4 regions of the Rahnella aceris genome follow, and region 1 is predicted to be linked to each of the others. Evidence: predicted binding sites of a transcription regulator. Region 1 holds the regulator's gene; each other region holds the start of a gene.

The links. The regulator PurR, encoded in region 1, represses purine synthesis genes. The targets are predictions, from matches to a motif close to CANGCAAACGTTTGCNTG.
Region 2: the regulator PurR is predicted to act here: its motif matches at 5,313-5,330, upstream of GW591_RS09275 (L-serine ammonia-lyase).
Region 3: the regulator PurR is predicted to act here: its motif matches at 4,682-4,699, upstream of GW591_RS23735 (nucleobase:cation symporter-2 family protein).
Region 4: the regulator PurR is predicted to act here: its motif matches at 5,104-5,121, upstream of pyrD (quinone-dependent dihydroorotate dehydrogenase).

Annotation. Positions count from the first base shown of each region.
Region 1 covers NZ_JAADJV010000001.1:1,890,681-1,898,811, forward strand. The annotation lists gene rnt (ribonuclease T) at 5-721, shown strand; gene GW591_RS08540 (Grx4 family monothiol glutaredoxin) at 797-1,156, opposite strand; gene GW591_RS24190 (hypothetical protein) at 1,137-1,265, opposite strand; gene GW591_RS08545 (C40 family peptidase) at 1,619-2,518, shown strand; gene cydH (cytochrome bd-I oxidase subunit CydH) at 2,684-2,854, opposite strand; gene purR (HTH-type transcriptional repressor PurR) at 3,108-4,133, shown strand; gene punR (DNA-binding transcriptional activator PunR) at 4,170-5,075, opposite strand; gene punC (purine nucleoside transporter PunC) at 5,212-6,423, shown strand; gene cfa (cyclopropane fatty acyl phospholipid synthase) at 6,784-7,935, shown strand; gene GW591_RS08575 (riboflavin synthase) at 8,014-8,131, opposite strand, start outside.
Region 2 covers NZ_JAADJV010000001.1:2,050,299-2,058,429, reverse strand. The annotation lists gene GW591_RS09285 (TerC family protein) at 236-1,795, shown strand; gene GW591_RS09280 (EAL domain-containing protein) at 1,872-3,464, opposite strand; gene GW591_RS09275 (L-serine ammonia-lyase) at 3,921-5,285, opposite strand; gene GW591_RS09270 (CoA pyrophosphatase) at 5,493-6,095, opposite strand; gene pabB (aminodeoxychorismate synthase component 1) at 6,092-7,468, opposite strand; gene GW591_RS09260 (YoaH family protein) at 7,630-7,812, shown strand; gene purT (formate-dependent phosphoribosylglycinamide formyltransferase) at 7,903-8,131, opposite strand, start outside.
Region 3 covers NZ_JAADJV010000008.1:92,877-101,007, forward strand. The annotation lists gene recG (ATP-dependent DNA helicase RecG) at 1-1,692, shown strand, start outside; gene GW591_RS23725 (PTS cellobiose transporter subunit IIC) at 1,924-3,249, shown strand; gene gltS (sodium/glutamate symporter) at 3,304-4,515, opposite strand; gene GW591_RS23735 (nucleobase:cation symporter-2 family protein) at 4,754-6,145, shown strand; gene GW591_RS23740 (AsmA family protein) at 6,299-7,993, shown strand; gene fabY (fatty acid biosynthesis protein FabY) at 8,061-8,131, opposite strand, start outside.
Region 4 covers NZ_JAADJV010000001.1:685,521-693,651, reverse strand. The annotation lists gene rlmKL (bifunctional 23S rRNA (guanine(2069)-N(7))-methyltransferase RlmK/23S rRNA (guanine(2445)-N(2))-methyltransferase RlmL) at 1-2,013, opposite strand, end outside; gene GW591_RS03080 (YcbX family protein) at 2,124-3,227, shown strand; gene GW591_RS03075 (cell division protein ZapC) at 3,258-3,806, opposite strand; gene pyrD (quinone-dependent dihydroorotate dehydrogenase) at 3,991-5,001, opposite strand; gene ssuE (NADPH-dependent FMN reductase) at 5,317-5,898, shown strand; gene GW591_RS03060 (sulfonate ABC transporter substrate-binding protein) at 5,917-6,891, shown strand; gene ssuD (FMNH2-dependent alkanesulfonate monooxygenase) at 6,951-8,105, shown strand; gene ssuC (aliphatic sulfonate ABC transporter permease SsuC) at 8,117-8,131, shown strand, end outside.

The DNA.
Region 1 (8,131 bases):
CATAATGCGTGCTGAATTCGATGAAGATAAGAAACTAATGGCCGAGAATAGTGACATTAACGCCCTGAGAGGCCGTTTTCGTGGTTTTTATCCCGTGGTTATCGACGTAGAAACCGCCGGATTTAATGCCAAAACCGATGCGCTGCTGGAAATTGCAGCCATCACCCTGAAGATGGATGAAGACGGCTGGCTGCAAAGCGATGAGACCGTGCATTTCCACGTCGAGCCCTTTGAAGGCGCGATACTGGTGCCGGAAGCCCTGGCGTTTAACGGTATCGATCCGACCAATCCGTTACGCGGTGCAGTCAGTGAATATGAAGCCCTGCATGAGATTTTCAAAGTCATCCGTAAAGGGATGAAAGAGCAAAACTGTAACCGCGCGATCATCGTGGCGCACAACGCCAATTTTGATCACAGCTTCCTGATGGCAGCGGCTGAACGTGCCGGACTGAAACGTAATCCGTTCCACCCTTTTGCCACGTTTGATACCGCCGCATTAAGCGGGCTGGTGCTTGGGCAAACGGTGCTGGCAAAAGCCTGTATCAGCGCGGGCATCGTCTTTGACAGCAGCCAGGCACATTCTGCGTTGTATGACACCGAGCGCACAGCCGAGTTGTTCTGCGAGCTGGTCAACCGCTGGAAACGCTTAGGCGGCTGGCCTCTGGCGCTTTCAGACGAAGAAGTCGAAGACGAAACAGCATCGGAAGAAAATCAGCAATAACAACTTTTGCACCGAACTGAAGACAAAAAAAGAGCGACATCATGTCGCTCTTTTTACTTTCCGGCCGAAAAACCGTTAGTCTTCTGTCGTATTACTCTCTTCAGAAGATTTGTATTTCTCAGCGGTTTCTTTGATCAACTGCTGCAGTTCGCCGCGCTGGAACATCTCAACCACGATGTCGCAGCCGCCAACCAGTTCACCGTCAACCCACAGTTGCGGGAACGTTGGCCAGTTAGCAAATTTTGGCATCTCAGCACGGATGTCCGGGTTCTGCAGGATATCCACGTAAGCGAAACGCTCGCCACAGGCTGAAAGCGCCTGAACAGCCTGAGCGGAGAAACCACAGCTTGGCAGTTTCGGCGAACCTTTCATGTACAGCAGAATCGGGTTTTCAGAAACTTGCTTCTGAATTTTTTCAATTGTTGGAGTGGTCATTTCTTGCTTCCTCAAGCCGGTACAGGCTGTCACGATCATTACTCTTCACGCGCAGCATAAAGAGACGGTGCGCAATCACAATACCTTCTATTGTAACGATGGCAGCCATCAGATAAAAACGCCATTTTTTGTGGGGTCTTTCTCAATACTGGCATTTTGTTTAACAATCTTTAATGTGTGCGCTCAGGCTCACATCTTTAAACATTCATTGAGAATAACATTTTTGGCGTTCACCGATAACGCCAGATTTGCAAAATTCCATTCTTTAACTCAAATATTAACACCATGAAAAGTGGTTATTTTTTTGACTAAAAATGGCGGTTATTTCGACATAAAAAAAGCCATTAACTTTTTCTCACAATATGATCTAGAATCGAGTCAATTCGTGCTTTTTTGTCAGGTTCTTTTAGGCAATACTCTGACATCCCTGATGTTTAACCTACCACTCATGGTAACGAAGCTATGCGCTTACTGTTCACGCTTTTTGTGCTGCTCTTTACCCAGCTATTTCTGAATATGGCACATGCATCGCCGCAGACACGTGTTTCTGCCGATCAGCGTAAAAGCCATGTTAATCAGGCTGCACCTGAAGAACGGCGAAAGCGAAAAACGGTGGCCGCGAAAACCAGTAAAAAAACTAAAATCGCGCCAGTGACAGAACAAAAAATTCAGGACAAGAATTCGAAGAAGAAAGTTAAAAGTACCGAACTGGCTAAACGAAAGACCACGACGGAGAAAAGTGTCAAAACGACCCGGGCCGAAAGTAAAAAAGAAAAGACACTGAAGACCACGCGGGCCGAAAGCAAAACAGTGAAACACGCCAAAACCCGTTCACTCGCGAAAAACAGCACGGAAAGGGTCAGTAAAAAAGAAGCGTATGGCCGGCACCGTAAAGGTAAAAAGCCCGAAGAAGACAGCAAACCGATTACGCTAAGTGCAACGCATAAAAAACGCTATCAGCATGCCCAGCAAACGGCGATGACCAAACTGATGCATCAGGTAGGAAAACCGTATCGCTGGGGCGGAACCTCGCCGAATACCGGTTTTGATTGCAGCGGCTTAGTCTATTACGCCTACAAAGATTTGATCCGTATTAAAATGCCACGCACAGCGAATGAAATGTATCACCTGCGCGATGCGGCTCCGGTTAAACGCGGCGAACTTGAAAGCGGTGATCTGGTGTTCTTCAGAATCAATAACCGCGGCGCAGCAGACCATGTTGGTGTTTACGTGGGGAACGGCAAGTTTATTCAGTCTCCAAGAACGGGCGAAGACATTAAAATCACCTCTCTCGGCGACGATTACTGGCAAGATCATTATGTGGGTGCACGCCGGGTAATGACGCCGAAAACGATCCGATAATAAACAATTCGTTAAGTCTGAAGTTTCGCTAATCAGCCATTGAATAGCATTTAACGAAGAGTTTCTGCAGGGAAGAGTATCGGCGGTAACGGCCACTGCGTAAAATTGAAAAGGGCGATTCCTGTAACAGGAATCGCCCTTTTTTATGGCGGATCACTTACTGAATCAGTTCATCACCGCAGTGAAACTGAAAGCGATAATCATAAGCAAAGCGCATACCGTGGTGATCAACGATAATTTCAGGTTGCTGTCCATCAAACCCCCCTTTCGGATCAAATTGTGGCATTTTTTAAGCCACACTAATTGTGTGCCAACGCATTTTCGCATAATTAACATTTAAAATCTTGTGCTGAATGACAATGTATCCCTGAGAATTTTACTTCCACTTTCCTGCATTATAAGAGAAAATTGTCGGTTAACACGCCTGTGTGCCGGTTGATTTCACCCGAGAGCATTTCACGCCTCATTCTGAAGAATCCACCCAACGATTTCACTGCCCTTTTAGAAGCCAGCAGTGAGATCCACGCAAGCAAACGATTAACATAATGCTAACGTGCTGAAACACGTGAGTTCAGGAGTCATTGTTTACATGGCAACGATTAAAGATGTCGCAAAGCGCGCTGGCGTTTCCACTACAACCGTGTCGCACGTCATCAATAAAACACGTTTCGTCGCCGAAGAAACCAAAGAAGCGGTTCTCCTTGCAATCAAAGAGTTACATTACTCGCCGAGTGCTGTAGCCCGCAGTCTGAAGGTCAATAACACCAAAACGATCGGTCTGCTTGCCACCTCCAGCGAAGCGCCCTATTTTGCCGAAGTGATTGAAGCCGTAGAAAACAGCTGCTTCTCCAAAGGCTATACGCTGATTTTGTGTAACTCGCATAATAATCTGGAAAAACAACAAGCCTACCTGCAAATGCTGGCGCAAAAACGCGTCGATGGCTTGCTGGTGATGTGCGCGGAATATCCTGATGAGTTGCTCAATATGCTCGAGGAGCACCGTTCGATCCCAATGGTGGTCATGGACTGGGGCGAAGCGCGTAAGAACTTCACCGACAGCATTATTGATAATGCTTTCGAAGGGGGTTACATGGCCGGGCGTTATCTGATTGAACGCGGTCATCGTGATATTGGGGTGATCCCGGGCCAACTGGCACGTAATACCGGCGGTGGCCGCTTCCAGGGTTTTGTGAAAGCACTGACTGAAGCCAATATTCCGCTGCGTGACGAATGGGTGGTTCAGGGCGATTTCGAGCCGGAATCGGGCTATCAGGCGATGCATAAAATTCTGATGCAGAAGCACCGCCCGACTGCCGTATTCTGTGGTGGCGATGTGATGGCAATGGGCGCAATCTGTGCCGCAGACGAACTGGGCCTGCGCGTTCCTCAGGATATTTCCGTGATCGGTTACGACAATGTGCGTAACGCCCGTTACTTCTCCCCCGCGCTGACAACCGTGCATCAGCCGAAAGAACGTCTGGGTGAAATGGCCTTTACCATGTTGCTGGACAGAATTGTCAGTAAGCGTGAAGAGTCTCAGACCATTGAGGTGCATCCGAAACTGGTCGAACGCCGTTCCGTAGCCGATGGTCCGTACCGCGATTACCGCCGTTAACAGATATCGAACGCCTGCAGATGCAGGCGTTTTTTTCTAATCACGCAGCCATTCCTGATTCATGGTTTCTGTATCGCCCATATATTCCAGCAACCAGGCCAGCGAGGGTGACGGATTGCTTTGATCCCACGTCAGGCAACACGGGCTGTCGGGAAACGTATTTTCCAGCGTCAGCACCTGCAACTTTTTCTGTTCTATCCACGGCGTGACGCGATGAACCGGCATCATACCCACGCATAAGCCTTCGGTCAGGCATTCCAGCGCACAGGTCCAGTCTGGCACGACCAGCCGCCGCTGGTTATCAAGCGTCCATGTATCCCGCTTAGGCAATGTCCGGGAGGTGTCTTCCAGACAGAGTGCAGGATAAGGCCGCAACTCATCATCATTCAGCGCGCCGGATAACTGAGCCAGCGGATGTTGCGGGCTGACGACGCAATGCCAGTCCATAAATCCCATGTCACGAAAACTGAAGCCCCCGCCAACCGGTATCGCGCGTGTAGCACCGATCGCCACGTCTGCCCGCCCGTCAACCAGCGCATCCCAGACACCATTAAACACTTCTGAGTGAATAATGAGTTCGGTGTCCGCAAAATGGCGGTAGAAATCGAGCACCAGACGCCGTGTCCGTGCGGGTTTTACAATCCGGTCAACCGCCACACGTAATTCGCCGCGCCAGCCGTTCGCCACCTGCTGACACTGCCGGCGCGTGGCTATCATTTTTTTTGTCAGAATCCGCGCTTCATCGACAAAAACCTTTCCCGCAGGCGTCAGTACCACGTCACGATGGCGACGTTCAAACAACGGCACGGCCAGCCACTGCTCAAGCTGACGGACGGTATAGCTGATAGCAGAAGGTACGCGGTGCAAATCTTGCGCTGCCGCACTAAAACTACCTGTTCTTGCCACGGCATCTACCACTTCAAGGGCGTATTCTGACCACATAATTCAGCCTTCAATATTTTTGATAGCAGAGTGCAAATATTAGCGTTTCACAAGCCTGTTATCAAAGCGTTAAACTCCGCCTCCGGTATGTAATCTGCATCACATCATCTGCAATAAATAAATTAATGAGACGATAATGAAACCCTCCTTTGGATTTATGCTCTATCTCGCGGGACTGAGCATGCTGGGCTTTTTAGCCACTGATATGTATCTGCCTGCGTTCAGCGCCATGCAAACCAGTCTGATGACCAGCCCCGGGATGATCAGCGCAAGTCTGAGCATTTTTCTCGGCGGATTTGCTCTCGGTCAGTTGTTATGGGGGCCGTTGTCAGACAGGATCGGCCGTAAACCGGTATTGCTTCTTGGTCTGACACTGTTTGCGGTCGGTTGTCTGGGCGTTATCTGGGTTGAGAATGTACGCGCCCTTCTGGCCCTGCGCTTCTTACAGGCGATGGGCGTTTGTGCCGCCGCAGTCACCTGGCAGGCAATCGTTGTTGACCGTTTCTCTGCCGATGTGGCGAAAAAAACCTTCGCCAGCATTATGCCGTTAGTGGCTCTTTCTCCGGCACTGGCACCATTACTTGGTGCGTGGGTACTCAATCATTTTGACTGGGAAGCCATTTTTGCTCTGCTGACCGCAGTCGCCGTCGTCCTGGTGCTGACGACGCTGACTCTGCGTGAGAATAAACCGGCAAAACAAGCGAAGGCTGATAAAACAGGGTTTGCGACGTTACTGAAATCGCCTGTTTACAGCGGGAATGTCATGATTTATGCCGCCTGTTCAGCCGGATTCTTTGCGTGGTTAACGGGTTCACCGTTTATCCTGAGCGACATGGGTTATTCACCCGGTGCCATCGGGCTGAGCTATGTCCCGCAGACTATTGCTTTCCTGCTTGGTGGTTTTGGTTGCCGTGTTGTGATCAGCAAGCTGGACGGTAATAAAATTCTGCCATGGTTACTGGCGGGTTACGGCGTCAGTATGGTGACTTTGTTCTGTGTTGCCATGTTCACGGATGCCGGGCTGATTAGCCTGCTGATCCCTTTCTGTCTGATGGCTTTGGTGAATGGTGCAACCTACCCAATTGTTGTCGCAAATGCATTAATGCCGTTTCCTGCTAATACAGGCAAGGCGGCAGCATTGCAAAATACGCTGCAGCTCGGGCTGTGCTTCCTTGCCAGCTTGCTGGTTTCCGCATTTATTGTGCATCCGCTCATGGCGACAGTCACGATCATGCTGTCTACACTATTGTTGGTAGTTTTGGGCCGCTGGCTCTCTTTGCAGCATGAAAGCCCGCAAGACAATGGACAGGAATCAGAGCAGGAAGCTCAGACAAGGCATGCTAATTAATAGTGATAATACCCTGATGTAACAGTCACTTAACGGGCATTTTCATTCATCACGATTAACTATTGAGAATGCCTGCCAGCGAGCCTATACTCAACAAAACCAAATAAAATAGCACTTTTACAAAACTTTTATCACATACTTAAGCCAGACGCGCGGACAGTGTCACACTTATTTTTTTGTACTTTTTCAAGGATGATTTTCCTGCACGTCTTACGGCGCGCAGGCGTTCTTCTTAATTTCCTCTGTTGGTGTCGAATATCGGGCGAGGCGCTAGTCGTCTGTTCTCATAAAGACCTGCAAAAATAGCCTTTGCTTTTCCCGGCAGGTTAATAAGTCAGAAGAGAAAGTGATGGAGAAGCTATGAGTTCATCGTGTATAGAAGATCAAAGCATTCAGGACAATCAGTGGTACCGGATCGCCAGTGAAATGCTGGCGATGGCAGATATTCAGGTAAACGGTAATCGTCCTTTCGACCTTAAAGTAAAAAACACTGACTTCTTTAAGCGTGTTTTACAGGAAGGTTCTCTGGGCCTCGGTGAAAGTTATATGGACGGTTGGTGGGAATGCGACCGTCTGGATATCTTTTTCCAGCGCGTTATTCGTGCCGGTTTGGAAAGTAAACTCCCCCACCATTTTAAAGATACTTTACGTGTCGCCGCAGCACGCCTGACCAATCTGCAATCCCGCAAACGGGCGTGGATTGTTGGCAAAGAGCATTATGATCTGGGGAATGATTTATTTACTCTGATGCTCGACCCGTACATGCAATATTCCTGCGGCTACTGGAAAGAGGCCACTACGCTTGAAGAAGCACAGGAAGCAAAACTCAAAATGATCTGTGACAAGCTGCAATTAAAACCGGGACAGCGCTTGCTGGATATCGGTTGCGGCTGGGGTGGATTATCAGAGTTTGCGGCAAGAAATTATGGCGTGAGCGTTGTGGGTGTCACGATTTCTGCTGAACAACAAAAACTGGCTCAAAAACGCTGTGAAGGGCTGGATGTCACAATCCTGCTGCAGGATTACCGTGACCTTAATGATCAGTTTGACCGCATTGTTTCTGTCGGAATGTTTGAGCATGTGGGTCCGAAAAATTATCAGACCTATTTTAATGTCGCCAAACGCAATATCAAACCTGACGGCATTTTCCTGCTGCACACCATCGGTTCTAATAAAACAGACCTTAATGTCGATCCGTGGATTGATAAATACATCTTCCCCAACGGTTGCCTGCCGTCGGTTCAACAAATTGCACAAACCAGTGAGTCATTATTTGTAATGGAAGACTGGCACAATATCGGCGCTGATTATGACCGCACGCTGATGGCGTGGAATGAACGCTTCCAGAAACACTGGCCGGAACTGGCGGAAAAATACGGTGAACGTTTCCACCGCATGTTCACCTACTACCTGAATGCCTGCGCCGGTGCTTTCCGCGCCCGGGACATTCAGTTGTGGCAAGTCGTCTTTAGCCCGCAAGGCGTTGATGGCGGAATGCGCGTACCACGCTGATGGTTGTATGCGTTAGCTAATAAAAAACCGGACACTGAATGTCCGGTTTTTTTATGTCAATAAAGGGTCTGAGATAACTTATTCGGCTTTATCGATCATCGCCTGTGCCGTAGCGATCGCCGCTTCACGACTGGCTAATACGCGTTCGACCGTATCGACAATCGCCTGAGTTTGCGGATCGATTTCGATATTAATT
Region 2 (8,131 bases), 160 kb from region 1:
ATTGAACAGGAGTACCGGGCCTCAGCCCTCCCTATGGACTGTCACCGACGTCACTATTCTTCGCTTTTTCACCTCATTCTTACCGGCAAATCTGCCCCAATGGGCCTGATTTCAGCCGCACTGAAACCGCTTTCATCTGCTATTTCTGCAGCCAATACTTCCGGACGGTCATCTGACAGCCTGGGGTGTGGTGTTTTTGTGCGTCTTTTTTCTTTAACTCATTGCGGAGTCTGACATGGAATTTTTGATGGACCCTTCAATTTGGGTCGGTTTGCTGACGCTTGTCGTGCTTGAAATTGTTCTGGGTATCGACAACCTTGTTTTTATTGCCATTCTTGCCGATAAACTGCCACCGAAGCAGCGTGATAAAGCCCGTATCATCGGCCTCTCGCTGGCGCTGATCATGCGTTTAGGTTTGCTGTCACTGATTTCGTGGATGGTGAAACTGACCACGCCGCTGTTCAGTATTGCGCAGTTCAGTTTCTCCGGCCGTGATCTGATTTTGTTAGTCGGGGGGATATTCCTGCTATTCAAAGCCACCACAGAGCTGCATGAGCGGCTGGAAGGGCATGACGAGCATGGAACAACGAATCGCGGCTATGCCAGCTTCTGGGCTGTGGTGGCGCAGATTGTTGTGCTGGACGCGGTCTTCTCGCTGGATGCGGTGATAACCGCCGTCGGTATGGTGAATAACCTGGCCGTCATGATGACTGCAGTGATTATTGCCATGGGCGTGATGCTGCTGGCATCGAAATCGCTGACCCGTTTCGTAAACAATCATCCAACCGTCGTGGTGCTATGCCTCAGCTTCCTGCTAATGATTGGTCTGAGTCTGATTGCTGAAGGCTTCGGGTTCCACATTCCGAAAGGTTACCTGTACGCCGCGATTGGTTTCTCTATCCTGATTGAATTGTTCAATCAGATTGCGCGCCGCAACTTCCTGAAAAGCCAGTCCAGCCGTCCGATGCGTGAACGTACAGCGGAAGCTATTCAGCGACTGATGGGCGGGAAACGCCAGAATGAGCATGAAGATGAGCCCGCTGGCGATGTATTGCCAGCCGGTGAAACCTTTGCGGAAGAAGAACGTCACATGATCACCGGCGTGCTGACGCTGGCGTCACGCTCCCTGCGCAGCATCATGACGCCACGCACCGAGATTTCCTGGGTAGACTGTGAAAAGTCACCGGATGAAATCCGCAGTCAGCTTCTCGATACGCCGCACAGCCTGTTCCCGATTTGCCGTTATTCACTGGATGATGTTATCGGTGTGGTGCGTGCGAAAGATCTGCTGGTGGCGCTGGAAAACGGTGAAAGCATTGTCGCGTTCGCGGAAAAAACGCCGCCGATTGTGGTGCCGGAAACCATGGACGTCATCAACTTGTTGGCCGTTCTGCGTAAAGCCAAAGGTCGTCTGGTGATGGTCAGCAATGAGTTTGGTGTGATTCAGGGGCTGGTGACGCCGCTGGATGTGCTGGAGGCCATCGCGGGTGAATTCCCGGACGAAGATGAAACGCCGGACGTCGTGACTGACGGTGATAGCTGGATTGCTAAAGGCGGAACCGATTTGCATCTGTTGCAGCAAATTCTGGACGTCAAAACGCTGGTGAATGCTGACGACGATTTTGCTTCTCTTGCCGGGCTGCTGCTGTCGAAATCAGGACAAATGCCGGTCGTGGGTGAAGTGATCGAAATGGCGTCGCTGCACTTTGAAATTCTTGACGTGTCGGAATACCGTATCGAACGCGTGCGTATTACGCGGCTGAAATCAGAAGACAAATGGGATGAAGACCAGTAACGGGGCTTTATTTCGGGATGTAAAACGGCGACTCAGGTCGCCGTTTTTTATGGTCGGGGAAAACGGGTTCTCACCTTCAGACCGGATCTGTATTATCCTGCAATTCCATGTTCTGCGTAGTTTTTTTATAACGTTCCAGCCAGATTGGGAATACTTCTATAGGCATCGGGCGGGCAAAGTAGTAGCCCTGCAATGAATCGACCCTGCGTTCGCGCAGATAATCTACCTGCTCACGGGTTTCCACCCCTTCAGCAATCAGCTTTAGATTGAGACGCTGCGCCAGTGTGATGATGGTATCCGTGACGGTGGCGTTAATCGCATCGGTGCCAATTGAGGCCGTAAACGCCTGATCGATTTTCAGCACATCGGGATTAAGGGTTTTGAGATAGCTCAGGGAACTGTGACCCGTCCCGAAATCATCAATGGCCAGCAGAATACCCATTTCTTTCAACTGTGAAATCTCAGCAGCACGTAACTCCTGTAACCGCGTCCGTTCCGTCAGCTCCAGCATGAGAGAAACTGACGGCTGCGCCGGAAGCCACAGCTTTCGGATGTCATCAACAATTTCCATATTATTAAAGTGTTGTGCTGCAACATTAATACTGACGTAAAAACCCGGCGTTGCCGGAAATACGGACAGATTTTCAGCGACTGTCTGAATGAGATAGCGTGTCAGCGCAATGATTAAGCCGTGCTGTTCAGCCAGAGGAATAAACACATCGGGCGAAACCCATTCCTGCCGGCGGTTTTTCCAGCGCATCAGTGTTTCCACGCCAATACAACGGCCATCCGTACTGTTAATAATGGGCTGACAATAAACTTTAAACTCGCGGTGGGAAATGCCGTGGCTGATCGGATAAGCCAGACTGATGCGACTGCCGGAGAACAGATATATGGCTGTTGCTGTCAGCAGGCTGATCAGAACCGACAGCGGCAGATGTGAAAACAGCTCCTCCCAGGCCAGTGTGCTGGCTTCTTCACCATAAATAGAGACCGCAAAATCATATTTTTCCGATCGGGCGCTCAGCAAAGGGGCGCGCGGCAGGGCACTGGTGTTGATGATTGAATTTTTGCCGTATTCGAGATTTTGTTGTCCGACGTTGAGAACGATGTGGCTGGCATAAGGCGGTTGGGGCTCGAGCAGGAAATTCGACAAGATCCCGATGTTATAGACAAACAGTTCACCGTTAAGATTATCCGGTGTGGTCGGATGCCATAAAACCAGCGTCGGTGTATTGACACGGCTCCATTTCGAGGCGCGCAACTCAAGTTGGGTTTTACCCTGTGCGAAGGAAGGCAAGGTTTGATTGAAATTCAGATCCAGCGTGCCTACCAGGCTTGAACAAACAATGGTGCCGTTGCTGACGAGACTGATTGAACGTAATGTTTGCATGCGGGCGACGGTTTGTTGCAACAGAGGTTGCTGTGCCTTACAGGCGAGTGTCTGGTCGAAAGGAATAATTTTGCCGGCCGGAGAAGCGGGTTCAAGCAATTTTTCCAGTTTTTCAACGGTGTGAACAGCCACCCGTTTTTGATCTTCGGCGATAACCTGGGCTTGTTCGTAGATACGAATGCCCAGCGTCAGAAGCAGCGTACATATCCCCATTGCACTGGCGAGGGCAATGCGATAGTAGCGATACTTCGCGAGTCCGGTCTGGGAGAACAGCATCGTTCTAATCCTTTTATCCCGAGTTAAAGGCAGGCTCAAAATTATTATTTTAAAGGGTTACCGATGCGTAACAGCCATTTCGTTTTTATAGAGAGTAGCTGTAAATCGTCGGGCGCTCAGTTTGAGTAGCGGCAAACTCCCTATATTTCTCTGTTCAAATCGAAAAAAAAACATACAGGTGACAGTGTCACTGAGGTTTTTCCTGTCCATTTCCGACATTTACGCAGACGTAATAAGGGGGACCCGGACAGGGGAAATCAGGCGGAAATCAGCATGCCGCACCTGCAGGGTATAATGCAAGTCTCACTACCATTATGTATTGATAATACAACAGGTTGTTGTTAGCGAAGGTTTTATTGCTGCCGGCTACCGGCCAGGTGGTATTTCCTGCGGTAAATTGGTTGAAATTAATACAACCTGAAAATACCGCAGGAAGAGGTCATCTTTTCGACCGGATCAGTCGCACTGAACCTTAATCGCCAGACCGCCACGCGAGGTTTCCCGATATTTGGAATTCATATCTTTACCGGTTTCGTACATTGTCTCAATGACTTTATCCAATGAAACTCTCGGCTCACTGGTGCGGCGTAATGCCATACGGGCGGCATTAATGGCTTTCACTGACGCGATGGCATTACGTTCGATGCACGGTACCTGAACCTGTCCGGCAACAGGGTCACAGGTTAATCCCAGATTGTGTTCCATGCCAATTTCGGCCGCAACGCACACCTGTTCCGGGCTGCCGCCAAGCAATTCCGTCAAGCCTGCCGCCGCCATTGAACAGGCTACGCCAACTTCACCCTGACAGCCCACTTCAGCGCCTGAAATCGACGCATTCATTTTATACAGAATACCGATAGCACCGGAACTCAGGAAATAACGCAGATAAATGTCCGGGCTGACCGACTGAATGAACTGGTCATAATACGCCAGCACCGCAGGCACAATGCCGCATGCGCCGTTGGTGGGGGCCGTCACGACACGTCCGCCTGCCGCGTTTTCTTCGTTAACCGCGAGGGCAAACATATTCACCCAGTCGATCACGTTCATCGGGTCACTGGAAAGTTTGTCGTTAGACACCAGCATCCGGCGCAGGGCAGAAGCACGACGCGGCACCCGCAACGGGCCAGGCAGAACGCCTTCGGTATTCAGGCCGCGATCGATACAGGCCTGCATGGTGTGCCAGATTTTCTCGAAATACTGCTCAATGTCCTGCTTACTGTGCTGCGCCAGCTCGTTTTTCATCACCAGGCCGGATAATGACAGCCCGGTTTCCTTACATTTTGCCAGCATTTCACTGGCCGAATTAAAGCTGTACGGCACCGCCACTTCATCCAGCACAGGCTGACCGAAATGCTCGTCATCAACGATAAAGCCGCCGCCGACCGAGTAATAGGTTTTGCTGTAAATCATCTTGTCGCCAGCAAAAGCGTGAATTTGCATGGCGTTTTCGTGACGCGGTAAATTCTCCCCGCGGAACACCATACCGGTATCACGTGGGAAATCGACTTCATGCTGGGTTCCGCCCAGCGGCAGACGCTCACGTTGCTCAACGTCGCGGATAAAATGTGGAATGCCGTCGATGTCGACGGTATCTGGCTGATTGCCCGCCAGACCTAAAATAATGGCGATATCTGTGTGGTGGCCTTTACCTGTCAGAGACAAAGAACCAAAAACGTCCACGGCGACACGCGTAACGGCAGGCATCATGCCCTTTTCCAGCAGGTCATCAGCGAACTGTTTGCCTGCTTTCATCGGGCCCAAAGTATGGGAACTGGAAGGGCCAATCCCGACCTTGAACATGTCGAAAACGCTAATCACGTCGAATACTCCTGTAATAGATTGCGGCAGGGAACGGGATCCCTGGCTTCCATAAATGAACCAACACCAGAGACAGCCCTTATGGACGGGTCTCTTGTTCTTATGGATAGACTTATAGTTTAAAAGGGCTGAGAGGCAAAAGTTTCATTTTTCGCATGAAATAAACTTATTTGATGCAAAAGTGTGATCGTAATGTAATCACTGAGCTCAGACTTCAACCTGCCGGGCCAACTGACGGATGATTCCCGCCGTCAGCCCCCAGACAAATTGTTGCTGATACCAGGACAGATAAACCCGGTGATGAGTGCCTCTGCGGTGAATATCCAGGGGGTGATAACGTGCGAGATCAAAGGCTTCCCGCAGCGGCATTTCAAACAACTCGGCGACTTCATCTTCCGCGGGATGCAGTGGTACATCAACAGGCAACAGCCCGATAACCGGCGTGACCTGAAAACCGCTGCTGCTGTCCTGCGGCGACAGTGTGCCTAATATATGAACCTGTTCAGGGGGGATCGCGACCTCTTCATGCGCTTCGCGTAATGCGGTGGCAATAATCGAGGCATCGGAAGCATCTGCTGCACCACCGGGAAAGGCGACCTGGCCGGCGTGTTTACGCAACTGATCGGAGCGGCGCGTCAGTAAAAGGGTCGGTTCCGGACGGCAGATAATCGGGATCAACACAGCGGCGTGGCGGGTTCCGCGCAACGCCGCAGCAGGCAGGCGCGGCTGCTGCAATTGAAAACGCAGGATGAAATCTTCCACGGCAGGTGAAAACGTCTGTAAGGGCGCGTGTTGTTCCAGCAGCGTCACGGCTGTATTTCTCCTAATTCAGGCAGAATACGGGCAATCTTATCAAAAGTTTCCTGATATTCCGCCTGTTCCTGACTGTCAGCGACGATCCCGCCACCCGCCCAGCAGTAAATTTTGCCCTGTGCGGTGAGCAATGTGCGGATGGTGATATTGCTGTCCATCGTGCCGCAGCAACTCAGATATGCAATGCTGCCGCAATAGCCGTTGCGCCGGTGCGGTTCAAGTTCTTCGATAATTTCCATGGCACGCACTTTGGGCGCACCGGTAATGGAGCCGCCGGGGAAACAGGCACGCAGTAAGGCGCTGGCGTGACAGGTTTCGGGTAACCGGGCGGTGATCGTGCTGACCAGATGATGGACGGCGGGGAAGGGCTCCACAACGAACAGCTCCGGCACCCGCACACTGCCGGGTGTCGCCACGCGGCCGATATCGTTACGCAGCAAATCGACAATCATCAGGTTTTCGGCGCGATCCTTTTCCGATGCCGCGAGCCGTTCTGCCTGCTGCATATCCTCAGTCGGATCTTCGCAGCGCGGCAGCGTTCCCTTAATCGGGCGGGTCTGTATCTCAGCGTCTTTCAGCCAGATGAAACGCTCGGGTGAAAGACAGACAACGGCATTTTCCGGCAGACGCAGAAACGCGGAGAAAGGGGCGCGGTTAGCCTGATTGAGGCGCAGGAAAGCCTGCCATTCATCGCCGCTGTATTCCGTCGAAAACCGCTGCGCCAGATTGATCTGATAGCAATCACCACTGTGAATATATTCCTGAATCTTACGGAATTTCTCACCGTATTCTTCGCGGCTCATATTTGCCCGCCACGGCGCATGTAAACAGAAAGGCGCAGGAGAAGGAACAGGTTGGTACTGGGCCAGCCAGCGTAAACGTTCAGAAACGTCACCATGGCAAATCAGCGTCAGGCGCTGTAAATGGTGATCGGCAATCAGCGCCCAGTCATAAATCCCTACCGCCATATCCGGCAGGTCAATATCCCGTTCTGCAGTTTCAGGCAATGTTTCTATCCTGCGCCCCAGGTCATAACCGAACAAACCCAGTGCGCCGCCCAGAAAAGGAAAATCCGCTGAACTTTCTGCCCGTAAACCGGCCACTGCCATTTGCTCTTCCAGTAAAGCAAACGGATCTTCAGTCCGGGTTTCGGCCATGCCGTTGTGCTCAATCTGCGTTAGCTTGCCACGTGTGGTCAGCGTGATCAGCGGATCGGCCACCAGAATATCGAAACGATTATGCTGGTGCTGTGCCGAACCTGAATGCAGTAACATCGCCCACGGCAAAGCAGAAAGCGGCGCGAACCGTTCAGTTATTGCATCGGGCTGATAAGGTAATGAATGGAAAACAACGGGTTGGGCGAATGGCATGACGGGTATGAGTTTCTCTGGCGCAGTGACTATTTTTCAGGATCCTAACACAGATCGGGCTGCCTGAAAGCAGCGCAGGCGATTTGCGTGAATAAGGCGTATACTGTGCAACCCCGCACTGCGCGGGCTTTTTATTATCACCCGTACAACAGGACACTCCCATGCTGACAGGTATGCCTTCATTATCACATCACGAACAAGAACAGGCCGCCGATCGTATCCGCCAGTTAATGGAAAACGGCATGAGCAGCGGCGAAGCCATTGCGACCGTTGCAGAAGAAATCCGCGAAACGCATAAAGGTGACCGTGTGACCGTCATTTTTGATGACGAAGACGACGAATAAAACGTTGCTCCGCAGTTTCCCTTTGCTGCAAAGAAAAACCGGACTCTTTTCAGGCGTCCGGTTTTTTTTCATCTCAGCGTCAGGAATGGATTAGCCTTTAACCACCACTGCAGCCGCTGCCTGTTTGGCCTGTTCCACGGCGTCTTCAACGTTGTCCGCCGTCGCCAGCGCTACGCCAAGGCGGCGCTTACCACTGATTTCCGGCTTACCGAACAGACGGATCTGGTTGTAACCGGTCAGTGCGTTTTCCAGGCCGGTAAACGTCACGTTGCTGCTGGTCAGTTCCGGCAGGATTACGGCAGAAGCGGAAGGGCCGAAC
Region 3 (8,131 bases), on a different contig from region 1:
CCGGAATACCGCATTCAGGGTGAAAACAGCGAAGTCGTTCTGCAGGAATCACTGACGCCGGTTTATCCGACAACGGAAGGTATCCGCCAGGCGACCTTGCGTAAACTGACGGATCAGGCACTTGAACTGCTCGACACCGTACCTGTCGCCGAACTGTTGCCAGAGGAACTGAGTCGTTCGCTGATCCCGCTTCCTCAGGCGCTGCATTTGCTGCACCGCCCGCCGCCAGATATCCAGCTTGCAGACCTTGAAAAAGGTCATCATCCGGCTCAACGCCGCCTGATTATGGAAGAACTTCTGGCACATAATCTCAGTATGCTGGCTGTCCGCGCCGGTACGCAGAGTTATAAAGCTCTGCCGTTGCATCATGACGACCGCCTGAAAAATCAGTTCCTCGCGTCGCTTCCTTTCAGCCCGACCGGTGCGCAAGCACGGGTTGTGGCAGAAATTGAACAGGACCTGGCAAAAAGTTATCCCATGATGCGTCTGGTGCAGGGCGACGTGGGATCAGGTAAAACGCTGGTAGCCGCCCTCGCCGCACTTTGCGCTATTGCTCAGGGCCAACAGGTCGGATTAATGGCGCCGACAGAATTGCTGGCCGAACAGCATGCCAATAATTTCCGTCAGTGGTTTGAGCCACTGGGTATTCAGGTCGGCTGGCTGGCGGGCAAACAAAAGGGTAAAGCCCGGCAGGCACAGCAGGATGCGATCGCCAGCGGACAGGTGTCGATGGTGGTGGGAACGCACGCTATCTTCCAGGAACAGGTTTTGTTCTCGTCACTGTCGCTGGTCATTATCGATGAACAGCACCGTTTCGGTGTGCATCAGCGTCTGGCGTTGTGGGAAAAAGGTCTGCAACAGGGCTTCCATCCACATCAGTTGATCATGACCGCCACGCCGATCCCACGCACACTGGCAATGACGGCTTACGCTGATCTTGATACCTCTGTGATCGACGAACTCCCGCCAGGCCGCACGCCGGTGACTACTGTCGCCATTCCGGACACCCGCCGCAGTGATATTATCAGCCGCGTCAAAAGTGCCTGCGAGCAGGAAAATCGTCAGGCTTATTGGGTGTGTACGCTGATTGAAGAATCGGAAATGCTGGAAGCGCAGGCCGCTGAAGCCACATGGGAAGGCCTGAAGGAGGCACTCCCGGCGCTGAATATTGGACTGGTTCACGGTCGTATGAAAGCCCAGGAAAAGCAGGCCGTTATGCAGGCATTCAAACAGGGTGAAGTGCAGCTTCTGGTGGCAACGACTGTCATTGAAGTCGGCGTTGACGTACCGAATGCCAGCCTGATGATTATCGAAAACCCGGAGCGTTTAGGGCTGGCGCAGTTGCACCAGTTACGTGGGCGCGTTGGACGTGGTGCCGTTGCTTCTCACTGTGTACTGCTCTACAAAACGCCGCTCAGCAAAACAGCGCAGAAACGTTTGCAGGTTTTACGCGACAGCAACGATGGCTTTGTTATCGCACAGCAGGATTTGGAAATCCGCGGGCCGGGTGAACTACTGGGCACGCGCCAGACCGGCAGCGCTGAATTTAAAGTCGCTGATTTATTACGTGATCAGGCGATGATCCCGGATGTACAGCGCATTGCGCGTTATCTGCAGCAACAATTCCCTGATCATGCCAAAGCCCTGATTGAGCGCTGGCTGCCAGAAAGAGTCCGTTACACCAACGCCTGATCTCTCTTTTCGCTCATTCACTTCATCAAATCATTATTAAAAATGATGTTTTGTTTCCAACATATTCTCTTCTCTTTTCCCTATTGTGCCCCCAAAACCACTCTCCGCACTGGTTATTTGATAACCTTCACAGAGTGGGGAAAAGCCGGTAACCGGTTTCACATCCCGTCACTACACTGATGATAATTAAGGCAACCCTGTCTGATGTCCTCAACATAAGGCCAAATCATCATGAGTATCAGCCAATCCCTCTTCACTTTTATAGAACAGAAAATCAGCCCCTTCGCCGCACGATTATCCTCACAGCGACATGTCATGGCAGTGCGTGATGGCTTCATCTCAGCAATGCCCTTTATGATTGTTGGTTCGTTTTTACTGGTTTTTGTTCACCCGCCATTTTCGCCCGAATCTTCATGGGGCTTCGCCAGAAGCTGGCTGGCGCTCTCGGCAAAATATGAAGTGCAGATCCTGACGCCGTTCAATATGACGATGGGCATTATGTCCATCTACATCTCGGCATCGATTGCCTACAATCTGGCAAGAAGTTACAAGCTAGACCCGTTCATGACCGCAATGCTGGCGCTGATGTCTTTCCTGCTGGTCGCCGCACCGCAGATTGATGAAAAGATGTCGACGACGGCGCTGGGCGGCGTGGGGATCTTTACGGCTATTCTGGTGGCGATTTATGTCACCGAACTGACGCGGTTATTGAAAAAATACAATATCGGTATCCGTTTACCCGAACAGGTACCTTCAAACATTAAGCATTCGTTTGATTTACTGATCCCGATTGTGGCCGTGGTGATTACACTTTTCCCGCTGAGCTTACTGGTCCAGTCAGGGTTTGATATGTTGCTGCCACAGGCGATTATGGCGCTGTTCGAACCCCTGATTTCTGCCGCAGACTCACTGCCTGCTGTACTTCTCGCCGTGCTGATTTGCCACCTGTTGTGGTTCGCCGGCATTCATGGCTCGGCCATTGTATCTGGCATGTTGCAGGCTTTTTGGTTAACCAATCTCGGCCTGAATCAGACAGATCTCGCTGCCGGTTTACCCATGACGCACATCATGACCGAGGCATTCTGGAATTTCCTGATCGTGATTGGCGGGTCCGGCGCGACAATGGGACTGGTGCTGCTGTTTTGTCGCAGTAAGTCAGCGCATCTGCGCACCATGGGGAAACTCAGTCTGGTGCCAAGCTGTTTCAATATCAATGAGCCGGTGATTTTTGGCACACCTATCGTCATGAATCCGGTATTTTTCATCCCCTTCCTGCTGGCACCGATGGTCAATGCCGTTATCGCCTATCTGGCCGTATCGACGGATCTGCTCCCGCATATGATTTCACTGGTCCCCTGGACATCGCCGGCACCGATCGGGGCGGCCTGGGCGATGGGCTGGGATTTCAAAGTGTCGGTTCTGGTTATCCTGCTGATGGCACTGTCGATGGTAATTTATTATCCATTCTTCAAAGTCTACGAGAAGCAGTTACTGACGCAGGAAAAAGCCGCTGAGGCCGAACAGGTGTTCACTGAGAAGGCGGACGCGGCACAATAAACCCGACGGGAAGGAATCGTCAGGCACAGAAGCGATGTTTCTGTGCCTGTTTTTTTAGCTTATAGCCGGGAATACAGGCAGCATCAGGTAGAGTTTAATCACAATCGCATTGGCGATATCGATGAAGAATGCGCCCACCATCGGCACCACCAGAAACGCCAGATGCGAAGGGCCAAACTGGTTGGTGATCGCCTGCATATTGGCAATGGCCGTCGGGGTGGCACCCAGCCCGAAACCACAGTGTCCTGCCGCCAACACCGCCGCATCGTAGTTTTTCCCCATCACGCGATAAGTCACGAAAATCGCATAAAGTGCCATTGCGAGGGCTTGAACGATAAGAATTGCCATCATCGGCAAGGCGAGTGCCGCCATCTCCCACAACTTAAGGCTCATCAATGCCATGGCAAGGAACAGTGACAAACTGACGTTACCCAGCACGGATACCGCACGGTCGAAGACACGATAAAAACCGAGCCATGCCAGCATATTACTCAGGATCACACCAACGAAGAGCACGCAGACAAAGGTTGGGATTTCAAATGCCGAGCCTTGCAACAGACTGGCGGCATATGTCCCTGCCATCAGGCAAATCGCGATCAGGGCAATGGTTTCAACCATCACCAGTGGTGTAATCATCCTGCCAATCGACGGTTTCTCAAATGCGCTCGGATCGACCATATCCTCGGGGTTTCCGTTGGGGGTGGAAGAATGGCTGACCAGATAGCGCGCTACCGGCCCCCCAATAATACCGCCGAGCACCAGACCAAAAGTTGCGCAAGCCATCGCGACTTCCGTCGCATTTTCAAAGCCATAACGCTCGATAAACAGCTTGCTCCATGCCGCGCCGGTGCCGTGGCCACCTGAAAGGGTAATCGACCCCGCCAGCAACCCCATCAGCGGATCCAGCCCGAGCATTTTCGCCATTCCGATACCGATGGCATTTTGCAAAAGCAGTAAGCCCACGACGACAAACACCAGCAGAAACAGCGATTTACCGCCTGCCCGCAGACTTGCCAGATTGGCGTTAAGACCGATCGTGGCAAAAAATGCCAGCATCAGTGGCTCTTTTAAAGACATGTCGAAACCGACTTCCCAGCCGAATATCTGGTTGGCGATCAGTAACAATAAAGCGACCAGCAAACCACCGGCAACGGGTTCAGGAATGGTGTATTTTTTGAGGAATTTGACCGACTGGACGCATTTCCGTCCTAAAAGGAGCACCAACGTGGCGGCAACCAGGGTGCCGTAGGTATCGAGTTGAATCATTGACGAACTCCATTTTAAAATAAATCCAATAAAATTATCGAGTTATAAAAACTTCACTGACATGTTTTTTCCCAGAAGCTGAATTAGAAGTCATTCAAGCTGCGTCAGGCAAGAAAAACAGGCCATAAATCCCGTCCAATCCAAAACCAGTCGAGGAATATTGCCATTAGCAAACGATTGCTTTTGTCGTTAATTTCAATAAAAATGCCCGCTTTGCCGCTTATTGGAATGCCACAGCATGAGTTCGCAAACCGCAGAACAAGAAACACAGCAACCCGATCTTTCCCGCCAGCAAAAAAGTGAACTGATTTACCGGCTCGAGGACCGCCCGCCATTACCTCAAACGTTATTCGCCGCCTGTCAGCATTTGCTGGCGATGTTTGTTGCGGTAATCACACCAGCACTACTGATTTGCCAGGCGCTGGGTTTGCCTGCGCAGGACACGCAGCACATCATCAGCATGTCGCTGTTCGCCTCCGGCCTGGCTTCTATTTTGCAGATTAAAACCTGGGGACCGGTCGGCTCGGGTTTACTGTCGATTCAGGGCACCAGCTTTAACTTTGTTGCGCCGCTGATCATGGGCGGAATGGCGCTGAAAAATGGCGGTGCGGATGTGCCGACCATGATGGCGGCGCTGTTCGGCACCCTGATGCTGGCTTCCTGCACTGAAATCATTCTTTCCCGTTTCCTGCATCTCGCACGCCGCATCATTACGCCGCTGGTTTCCGGCATCGTGGTGATGATTATCGGGCTGTCGCTGATTCAGGTCGGTCTGACGTCTATCGGCGGCGGTTATGCGGCCATGAGCGATCACACATTCGGGGCACCGAAAAATCTGCTGCTGGCTGCCGTCGTGCTGGTAGTGATTGTTCTGCTGAACCGTCAACGTAACCCTTACCTGCGTGTCGCCTCTCTGGTTATCGCCATGGCGGTGGGTTATCTGGTGGCCTGGATGACGGGCATGTTGCCAACCGTTGCGCCAGCCGCGCAAAGCAACTGGATAACATTACCAACGCCGCTGTATTACGGACTGGGTTTTGACTGGAATTTGCTGATCCCGCTGATGCTGATTTTCATGGTGACATCGCTGGAAACCATCGGTGATATTACCGCAACCTCGGACGTTTCTGAGCAACCGGTCAGCGGCCCGCTGTACATGAAGCGCATCAAAGGCGGCGTTCTGGCCAATGGCCTGAACTCGATGCTTTCTGCTGTATTTAACACCTTCCCGAATTCCTGCTTCGGGCAGAACAACGGCGTCATTCAACTGACCGGCGTTGCCAGCCGCTATGTCGGTTTTGTGGTCGCGCTGATGCTGATCATCCTCGGGCTGTTCCCGGCTGTTGCGGGATTTGTGCAGCATATTCCTGAACCGGTACTGGGCGGCGCGACCATCGTGATGTTCGGTACCATTGCCGCTTCGGGTGTGCGCATTGTTTCCCGCGAGCGTCTGAATCGCCGCGCGATTATGATCATGGCGCTTTCTCTCGCCGTCGGTATGGGTGTTTCTCAGCAGCCGCTGATCCTGCAATTCGCACCGGACTGGCTGAAAACCTTTCTCTCTTCTGGCATTGCAGCGGGCGGCATTACTGCGATTGTTCTGAATCTGGTTTTCCCTCACGAGAAGTAAAAGCAGGATGTAATCCGCGTGCAACAGCGGCAGAGGGTCTGGAACCTCTGCCGCTTTTTATTGCCTCCATTTGGCTAACCTGTTGAGAAAATTCGCTGTTTGCGGCATAAACAAAGAATCTTTTTCCATTTTCCCGTTACAGGGCTCCAGACGATGAGATTTATCGGTAAAATTTTGCTGACGTTCGCCTTACTTCTGGTGCTGGCGATCGTGCTGGTGTACGTCCTATTACAAACCCGCTGGGCTGCTGGCTGGGTCAGCCGCTGGGTCAGCAATAACAGCGAGTACCGTCTCTCCGTGGAGAAACTCGACCATAACTGGTCGTCGCCGGGTCGGGTGACGTTAACCAATGTCATCTTCGGGCAGAAGAATCAGCCGGAAGTGCTGAATGCCGGTGAAGTTGATCTGGATTTAAGCTGGCGTCAGATCACCGAGCCACGCTTTTTCGATCGCGTCGTGCTGGTCAGCGGACGCCTCAATGTCAGTCCTTCGTCAATGAATTTGCCATTGCAGGCCAATACCCTGCAACTGAGTAAAATGGCGCTCACCGGCAATACCGCTGGCTTAGACATTCAGGGTCAGCAGATTAACGCCGGTATTTCGCCGTGGCAGCCAAAACCCAATCAGCTTTTAGGCGATAAGGCAGACTTCCAGCTGAGCGCCGCCAGCCTGACGGTCAACGGACTGCCGGCCGAAAATGTGCTGATTCAGGGCAACATCAATAATAAGAATCTGACGCTGAGTAATTTTGGCGGCGATCTGGCTCGCGGTCAGTTAACGGGTAAAGCGACGCAGGCCGCCGATGGCAGCTGGAACATAGAAAACCTGCGGCTGAGCAATGTGCGTCTGCAAACCTCCAAACCGCTTTCTGCTTTCTTCGACGACTTCCAGACCCTGCCAAAAGTGACTATTCAGCGACTTGATCTGATCGACGCGCGTTTGCAGGGAACAGACTGGGCATTCAGCGACGTTGATTTGTCCGTGCAGGATCTGACGCTCGAAAAAGGCGACTGGCAAAGTGATGACGGCGAAATCACCCTGAATGCGACGGATATGATTGATGGAAACCTGCATATTCAGGATCCGATCATCAGCCTCGACCTTTCGCCGCAGGGCATTGCGATCAAACAAGCTACGGCGCGCTGGGAGCGCAGTTTATTGCGCACGACCGGCAACTGGCTGCGCGCCAACAAACGCCTTCAGCTTGATGAAGTGTCTGTTGCGGGGCTGGAATACACCTTGCCGGAAAACTGGAAACAACTCTGGAATCAGGCACTGCCGGATTCGCTGTCTGAAGTCTTTATCAGCCGGTTCATTGCTAACCGGAACCTGATTATTGATATCAATCCGCAGTTCCCCTTCCAGCTGACTGCACTTGATGGCCTCGGCAATAACCTGTTGCTGGCGCGTAATCATCAGTGGGGGATCTGGAGCGGTAAGCTGAATCTGAATGCAAGTGAAGCCACATTTAACCGCAATGACGTGCGCCGTCCTTCCATCACCCTGGAGGCGAACGACCGTCAGGTGAGTATTTCTGAGCTGAGCGCCTTTACCAAAGAAGGATTGCTGGAAGCCAGTGCGACGGTTGATCAGCAGCCGCAGCGTCATTTCTCTGTGAAGATGACCGCCCGCTCAGTACCGGCGAATCAGCTGGAAAACTGGGGATGGCCACATGTGGCGCTGGAAGGTAACGCTAATATGCAGCTGAATCTGCAAGGACAGATGCCGGCAAACGTGGATTACAAACCCACGCTCAGCGGGACATTGCAGATAAACGGCAGCCAGACAATTGACCAGAGAATGGTAAACGGGTTGGTTTCCGGTACGCCAGCATCTGCTACTCCTTAATCCAGGCATCACCAAAAATGCAAAAGGCACCGCAATGGCGGTGCCTTTTATTTTGGGTAGAAACCAATCAGTTAATTTCAGGCTCCAGCGGTGCGCCGGGCGCGGCGGGCAATACCAGATAGGTGCCTTCAAACACCG
Region 4 (8,131 bases), 1.2 Mb from region 1:
CAGTTTACTCAGTCCGTCGAGATCCATCTGGAAACCGCGCTTGTTGTTGGAGAACATAATGGTGCCGTTGCGACGTAAAATGCGTTTCAGATCTTTCATCAGAGCCAGATGATCACGCTGTACGTCAAAACTTTCGGCCATACGTTTCGAGTTGGAGAACGTCGGTGGATCGATAAAGATCACATCAAACTGTTCGTCACACATGCCCAGATAAGACAGGCAATCCGCCTGGATAAGTCGATGCTGGCGGCCGGTCAGATCGTTGGCACGCAGGTTCTTTTCCGCCCATTCCAGATATGTGCGGGACATATCTACCGTGGTCGTGCTGCGCGCGCCGCCCAGGCCAGCATGAACACTGGCGGTACCGGTGTAAGCAAACAGGTTAAGGAAGTCTTTACCTTTGCTCATTTCACCCAGCATTTTGCGGGCGATGCGGTGATCAAGGAACAAGCCGGTATCGAGATAATCCGTCAGGTTAACCCACAGTTTAGCGTTGAATTCCTCAACCAGCAGGAACTCACCTTTCTGCGCCAGTTTCTCGTACTGACTGGTGCCTTTCTGGCGCTCACGGGTTTTCAGGATCAACTGGCTGGATGAAATATCCAGTACAGACAGGGTGGCGTTTATCACGTCAAACAAGCGCTGACGGGCTTTTTGTGCATCAACCGTTTTTGGCGGCGCATATTCCTGCACCACCACTTTGCTGCCATAGCGGTCAACCGCAACGTTATAATCCGGCAAATCGGCATCATACAGGCGATAGCATTCAATGCCCTGCTGTTTGGCCCATTTTTCCAGTTTTTTGACGTTTTTACGCAGGCGGTTAGCGTAATCTTCCGCCATTTGCGTACCGGCCGCACCCGTCGGGTTTTCTGCCAGCTGATAGTTTTTCTGCACACATTCCAGCGGGCCGTTTTTAGCTTTGAACTGGCGCTCAGCACGCAGTTGCAGGCAGCTCAGCAATTCCGGTGACGCACTGAACAGCGACAACTGCCAGCCACCAAATTTGGTCTTCATGATGCGGCCGAGCATGTTATGCAGCGCAATCAATGCCGGTTCGCTTTCCAGACGCTCGCCGTATGGCGGGTTGCTGATGACCGTACCCACCGGGCCTTCCGGCAGCGGATTCACCAGTTTCCCAACTTCTGAGGCTTCAAAGCTGATCAGTTCCGCAACACCAGCGCGACGGGCGTTCGCACGCGCCATCTCAATCACGCGACGGTCGATATCAGAACCGAAGAAACGGGACGTGGTTTCCTGCACCGCACGGCGGGTACGAACCTGCGCTTCTGCGGTCAGTTCGCGCCACAGTTCAGCGTCAAATTTATTCCAGCCGGTAAAGCCCCAGTGCTGACGATGTAAGCCCGGCGCGCGATCGGCAGCGATCATTGCCGCTTCAATCAGCAATGTCCCGGAACCACACATCGGATCGACCATCGGTGTGCCCGCCTGCCAGCCGGAGCGCATTACAATCGCTGCTGCCAGGTTTTCTTTCAGCGGCGCCTGACCGGTCAGATCGCGGTAGCCGCGCTGATGCAGGCCTTCGCCGCTGAGATCCAGCGCGACGCTGGCGGTATCACGTTGCAGGAAGACGTTTACGCGGATGTCGGGCTGCTGTTTCGCCACATTCGGACGTTCGTCCATTTTGCGGGTAAAGCTGTCGACGATGGCGTCCTTCACTTTCAGTGCACCGTACTGGCTGTTACGGATTTCGTCATTCAGGCCGCTGAAATGCACAGCGAAGGTTTTTTCCACGCCAAAAACGGCCGGCCAGTCGATCGCCATCACGCCAAGATAAAGATCCAGATCGCTGTGAACTTTGAATTCGTTCAGCGGCAACAGGATGCGCGAAGCCAGACGGCTCCACAATAAGCTGCGGTACAGCAGGCGATCGTCACCTTCAAAATGCACCCCTCCCTGCACAACTTTACAGGCTTGCGCACCCAGCGTTTCCAGTTCGCTTTTTAACAGTTCTTCCAGTCCACGCGCCGTGCTGGCAAACAAAGAGTTCATATCGACATATCACCAAAAATAAAATTGTTGCGCATTATAGCTAATCCCCGCCTCTTGTCATAAAGTCTCTGGTTCTTCTTAAGACTTTACACTCTGAGAGGCAGTCTTCAGTGCCCATTCTTTCACGTTTATTTGTTCACCCGGTCAAATCCATGCGCGGCCTGCAGGTTTCATACTCGCTGGTGACAGCAACCGGCCTGGCGTTCGATCGCCAGTTTATGATTACCGATCCGCAAGGCATGTTCATTACAGCCCGCCAGTATCCGAACCTCGTTCTGTTCACGCCGGTTTTGTTGCCCGATGGTCTGATGATCTCCGCGCCCGAAGGCGAAAGCATCACAGTCAAATTTCGTGATTTCGCAGGCGTTCACTCGCCGACGGAAGTCTGGGGCAATCAGTTTACCTCACTCATCGCGCCGGAACCCGTAAATCGCTGGTTAAGTGGCTATTTAAAGCGTGACGTTCAACTGCGCTGGGTTGGCGATGAACCGACGCGCCGGGTAAAAAAACATCCGGAAGTGCCGCTGTCGTTTGCTGACGGATTCCCGTATCTGCTGATCAATGAAGCCTCAATGCAGGATTTACAGCGCCGCTGTCCGGGCGGTGTCAGGATTGAGCAATTCAGGCCGAACATCGTGGTCAGCGGCGCACAAGCCTATGCCGAAGACAGCTGGCAGACGATCCGCATCGGGGAAGTGATTTTCGATCTGGTGAAACCTTGCAGCCGCTGTATTTTTACCACAGTCAGTATCGAAAAAGGTCGCAAACATCCGCGTGGCGAACCGTTGAAAACATTGCAGGGTTATCGTACCGCCAGCGACGGCGATGTCGATTTCGGTCAGAACATGATTGCCCGCAACAGCGGCGTGATCCGCGCAGGCGACAGCGTTCAGGTGCTGGCAACCAGGCCACCACGGCCTTACTGCGCGGGCGATATCATTGAAAATGTGGAAGCGCCAAAAAGCACCGCGCAGGACGTCAGCATTAATTATCAGGGAACGCAGTTTACCGGCAACAATCAGCAGATTTTGCTCGAGCAGCTGGAATTGCAGGGATTACGTATCCCCTATTCCTGTCGTGCAGGAATTTGTGGCGCGTGCAGGATGATATTGAAAGAAGGAAAAGTGGCACCGCTGAAAGAGAGTGCAGTGGGAAAAGATGGAACGATATTAGCGTGTAGTTGTATTCCGGCTACGGATATCGTGCTCGGCTAGAGGTGTATTTAATGAGGATCAGGCAGGAAACTAAACTGCCTGATCGTAAACATCATCCCTGTCAACGCGGAATGCTGCTGGCATTAGCCGGTCATGCATCACTTTAATAGCATCCCCCAGCACCATGCCGCGCCCTGCGACCGTCAGCCGTTCCTGCGCCAGCAGGCACAGACTGGCATTATCACCGGATTCCACCACCAGTAATGTCGCCTGTTCACCGCTTTCCATCACCTGCACCTGAGCAAGCTGACCATTAGCAGGCTGGAAAGGACGCATCTGCTGACTGAAATGCCAGCTCTTCGGCATCAGCGGTTTTAAAAAACGATAAGCGACTAAGGCATTCAGAACTAATTCAGCGCGTTGTTCAGCTGCGAGACGAATATGTTTGCACTGTTCTTCAAAATCAAAATACAGCGCCGCATCATCGACACAAAATGACATATTTCCGAAAGCATCAGGAGTTAACATTTTGGCGGGAAAACGGGAACGGAAAATCATGCCATTGGCGAGGTCCAGCATAAGCCGGTCATGTTCTGTATCAAAATACCAACGCCAATTATCATCTGGTTTAATTTTCATTTCGTCATCCTGTTTACCCTCATGCCCTCTGCCTGACTTCATTACCGGCTAATCTGTAAGAATATATTTTTCAGTAACGAAACGATATCAGACAAATCCTGAGCCTGAATTACGGTCAGTGGACAAAATATAGACGAGCCGGGTTAATAAATAAACCCCTGACTCGTCTTCAGGATGAAAAATATTAGATATGGGTAACAATATCTTTGATCAGACCCGGACCTTTAAAGATAAAGCCGGAATAGATTTGAATTAAGGAAGCGCCTGCGGCCATTTTCTCACGGGCCGCCGTTAATGAATCAATACCGCCAACACCAATAACCGGCAGACGCCCTTGTAATTCATGAGAGAGCATACGGATAATTTCTGTGCTGCGCAGCTGCAACGGGCGCCCGCTCAGACCACCAACCTGTTCGCAATAATTTAGCCCCTGAACCAGTTTACGATCGAGTGTGGTATTGGTCGCAATCACGCCATCCATATTATGGCGCACTAAACTGTCGGCTATTTGGATCAATTCTTCCTCAGAAAGATCCGGTGCGATCTTCACCGCAACAGGCACATATTTCTGATGGCGTTGCTGTAACTCAAGCTGCTTATTCTTAATCGCTGCCAGCAAATCATCCAGCGCTTCACCGTATTGCAGTGAACGTAATCCCGGCGTGTTAGGTGATGAAATATTCACCGCGATATAACCGGCGTACGGATATACTTTTTCCATACAGGTCAGATAATCGTCTGCGCCGTGCTCAACAGGCGTATCTTTATTCTTGCCAATATTAATCCCCAGAATGCCGCCAAAATGTGATTTTTTGACATTATTCACCAGATTATCCACGCCATGGTTATTGAAACCCATGCGGTTAATCAGGCCTTCAGCTTCCACAATACGGAATAAACGCGGCTTATCATTACCGGCCTGCGCACGCGGGGTCACAGTACCGACTTCAATAAATCCAAAGCCCATTGCGCCCAGCGCATCAATACATTCGCCGTCTTTATCCAGGCCTGCGGCCAGTCCCAAAGGGTTCTTAAAGGATAATCCCATGCAGTTTACCGGTTTGGTGGGCACTGACTGGCGGATCAAGAATTCAAACGGGGTGCCGGAAATGCGGCTCAACTGACGAAAGGTTAACTCGTGGGCGCGCTCTGGATCGAGCTGAAACAGTGCTTTCCTGACAAGAGGATAATACATGGAGACTCCTGGATTCCCGGTGGCTAGACGGGGCGGTATTATTGACTAAGCGCCGGACAATTGGAAATGATAACCGGCATATTGACCAAATAATTGCTTCGCTGCGCAAACGATTACCTTTTTGTTACCTTTAATTCACTTTTATTTCCTTTCCCCCCATCGCCCCACAGCACACCCGACACGTGCTTTATCTGATTTGAAACTTTCCATAGCCAAAATTGAGATTTCCGCTGCGCCGCCTCTGCCTGCTAGGTTTACCTCACTTCGTTAAGAAAAATGATAGTTCTATAACAGATTGTTATAAGGAATAAGCAAATGCGTGTAGTGACTCTGGCAGGCAGTCCGCGACAACCCTCCCGCTCCTCTTCCCTGCTGGCACTCAGCCACCAGTGGCTGGCGAGCCGTGGCGTTGAAGTCTTTACCTACAATATTCAGGATTTTTCAGCAGACGATCTGCTTTTCGCTAATTTTGGCAGCCCGCAACTCAAGCAACTGAATGCTGAACTGGCGAGTGCTGATGGCCTGATCGTCGCCACACCAGTGTATAAGGCGTCTTTTTCCGGCGCACTGAAAACCCTGCTCGATTTACTGCCAGAACGCGCGCTCGACCATAAAGTGGTGTTGCCACTGGCTACAGCCGGATCTATCGGCCATATGCTGGCCGTCGATTACGCCCTAAAACCGGTACTCGCCTCGCTGAAAGCACAGGAAGTTTTGCAGGGCGTTTTCGCAGATGACAGCCTGATCACCGATTATCAGACGTTCCCTGCGAAGCTGGCCCCCGCACTGGAAGAGCGTTTGATCGAATCTCTGGAAAACTTCTACCTGGCGCTGAGCCGCCGCCGTCCACAGCTTCCGTCTGTTGCATCCCTTTCTGCGCAAGCACTGCGTGTCTGACTTTAAAAGGAATTAATCATGCCTGCTTCTTTCTCTTTATTACGCCGTATCCCGGTTGTGGCCAGCCTGCTGACCAGCCTTTTCCTGAGCGGCACCGCAACGGCTCAGGAAAAGGATCCGGCGCAATTACGTATTGCCTATCAGAAAGGATCTGTCGGACTGGTGCTGGCGAAATCACACCAGTTACTGGAAAAACGTTTCCCGGACACAAAAATAAGCTGGGTAGAATTCCCTGCCGGGCCGCAAATTCTTGAAGCGCTGAACGTCGGAAGTATTGATCTGGGCGGTACCGGTGATTTGCCGCCGTTGTTCGCGCAGGCAGCGGGGGCAGATTTGTTGTATATCGGCTCTGAACCCCCGAAACCGAAAGCAGAAGTGATTCTGGTCGACAGCAAGAGTCCGATCAAAACCGTCGCAGATCTCAAAGGTCATAAAGTCGCTTTCCAGAAAGGCTCCAGTTCGCACAACCTGCTGTTGCGTGCCCTGCAACAGGCGGGCCTGAAATTCAGCGATATCCAGCCGGTCTATCTGACCCCTGCCGATGCACGGGCCGCATTCCAGCAACATGATGTGGATGCCTGGGCTATCTGGGATCCGTATTATTCGGCCGCGCAAGTTCAGGGTGATGTGCGCGTTCTGACCGACGGCTCGACGCTCCACCAGACGGGCTCCTTCTATCTGGCACCGAAAAAATACACCGAGGCCAATCCTCAGTTCATCAGTCAGGTTCTGGAAGTGTTAACGCAGGCGAATGCGCTGACCAAAACTGACCGTGAACAAAGTATCAAACTGCTTTCTCAGTCGATGGGGTTACCGGAAAAAGTGGTCGCCTCTTATCTGGATCATCTGCCGGATATGCCTATCACGCCGGTCAGTGCGGAAACAGAAAAGCGCCAGCAGCAAACCGCCGATTTGTTCTATCAGAACCATATTTTGCCAAAGCCGGTTGAAATTAAAGACCGCATCTGGAAACCAGCCGTACAAGCTAACTGAACATCCATTTAGCCGCCGCTGAGCAGTAACGAATCGCACACTTTGAGAGGAACACAACGATGAGTCTGAACGTATTCTGGTTTTTACCTACCCACGGCGACGGCCGCTATTTAGGCACAGAAGAAGGTGCCCGCGTGGTCGATCACGGCTATCTTCAGCAGATCGCGCAAGCGGCTGACCGTTTAGGTTTTGGCGGCGTGCTACTGCCAACGGGTCGTTCATGCGAGGACTCATGGCTGGTAGCGGCTTCCCTGATTTCTGTCACACAACGTCTGAAATTCCTGGTGGCGCTGCGTCCCGGCATTATTTCTCCGACACTGGCAGCCCGTCAGGCAGCAACACTCGACCGGCTTTCCGGCGGTCGTGCACTGTTTAATCTGGTGACCGGTGGCGATCCGGCTGAACTGGCGGCTGAAGGTTTACACCTCAATCATAAAGAACGTTATGAAGCGTCGGCGGAATTTACGCGTATCTGGCGTCGTGTTCTGGAAGGCGAAACCGTCGATTACGAAGGCAAACACATTCAGGTCAAAGGCGCGAGCCTGATGCATCCACCGGTTCAATACCCCCGCCCGCCGCTGTATTTCGGTGGTTCTTCCGACGAAGCGCAGGATCTCGCCGCCGAGCAGGTGGAACTTTATCTGACCTGGGGCGAACCTCCGGCGTTAGTGAAAGAGAAAATTGAACAGGTGCGTGCCAAAGCTGCCGCACAAGGCCGCACCGTGCGTTTCGGCATTCGTCTGCACGTGATTGTGCGTGAAACCAACGAGGAAGCCTGGCGTGCTGCCGACAAACTTATCGCCAACGTGGATGATGAAACTATTCAACGCGCGCAGGCGGCTTTCGCTAAAACCGACTCTGTCGGCCAGCATCGTATGGCGGCATTGCACGGCGGCGACCGCAACAAGCTGGAAATCAGCCCGAATCTCTGGGCCGGCATTGGTCTGGTACGCACCGGAGCCGGGACAGCGCTGGTGGGCGATGGCCCGACCGTCGCCGCGCGTATGCAGGAATATGCTGATCTGGGCATTGATACCTTTATTTTCTCCGGTTATCCGCATCTGGAAGAAGCGTACCGCGTCAGCGAACTGCTGTTCCCGCATCTGGAACTGGCGAAACCGGAAGATGACAATACTGTGAAGAAAGCCATTTTGCCGCGTGGCGAGCTGGTCGCTCATGACTTTGCGACCAAACGCACCGCCAGTCAGCACTGAGGAGAATACCGATGACAACGACACAA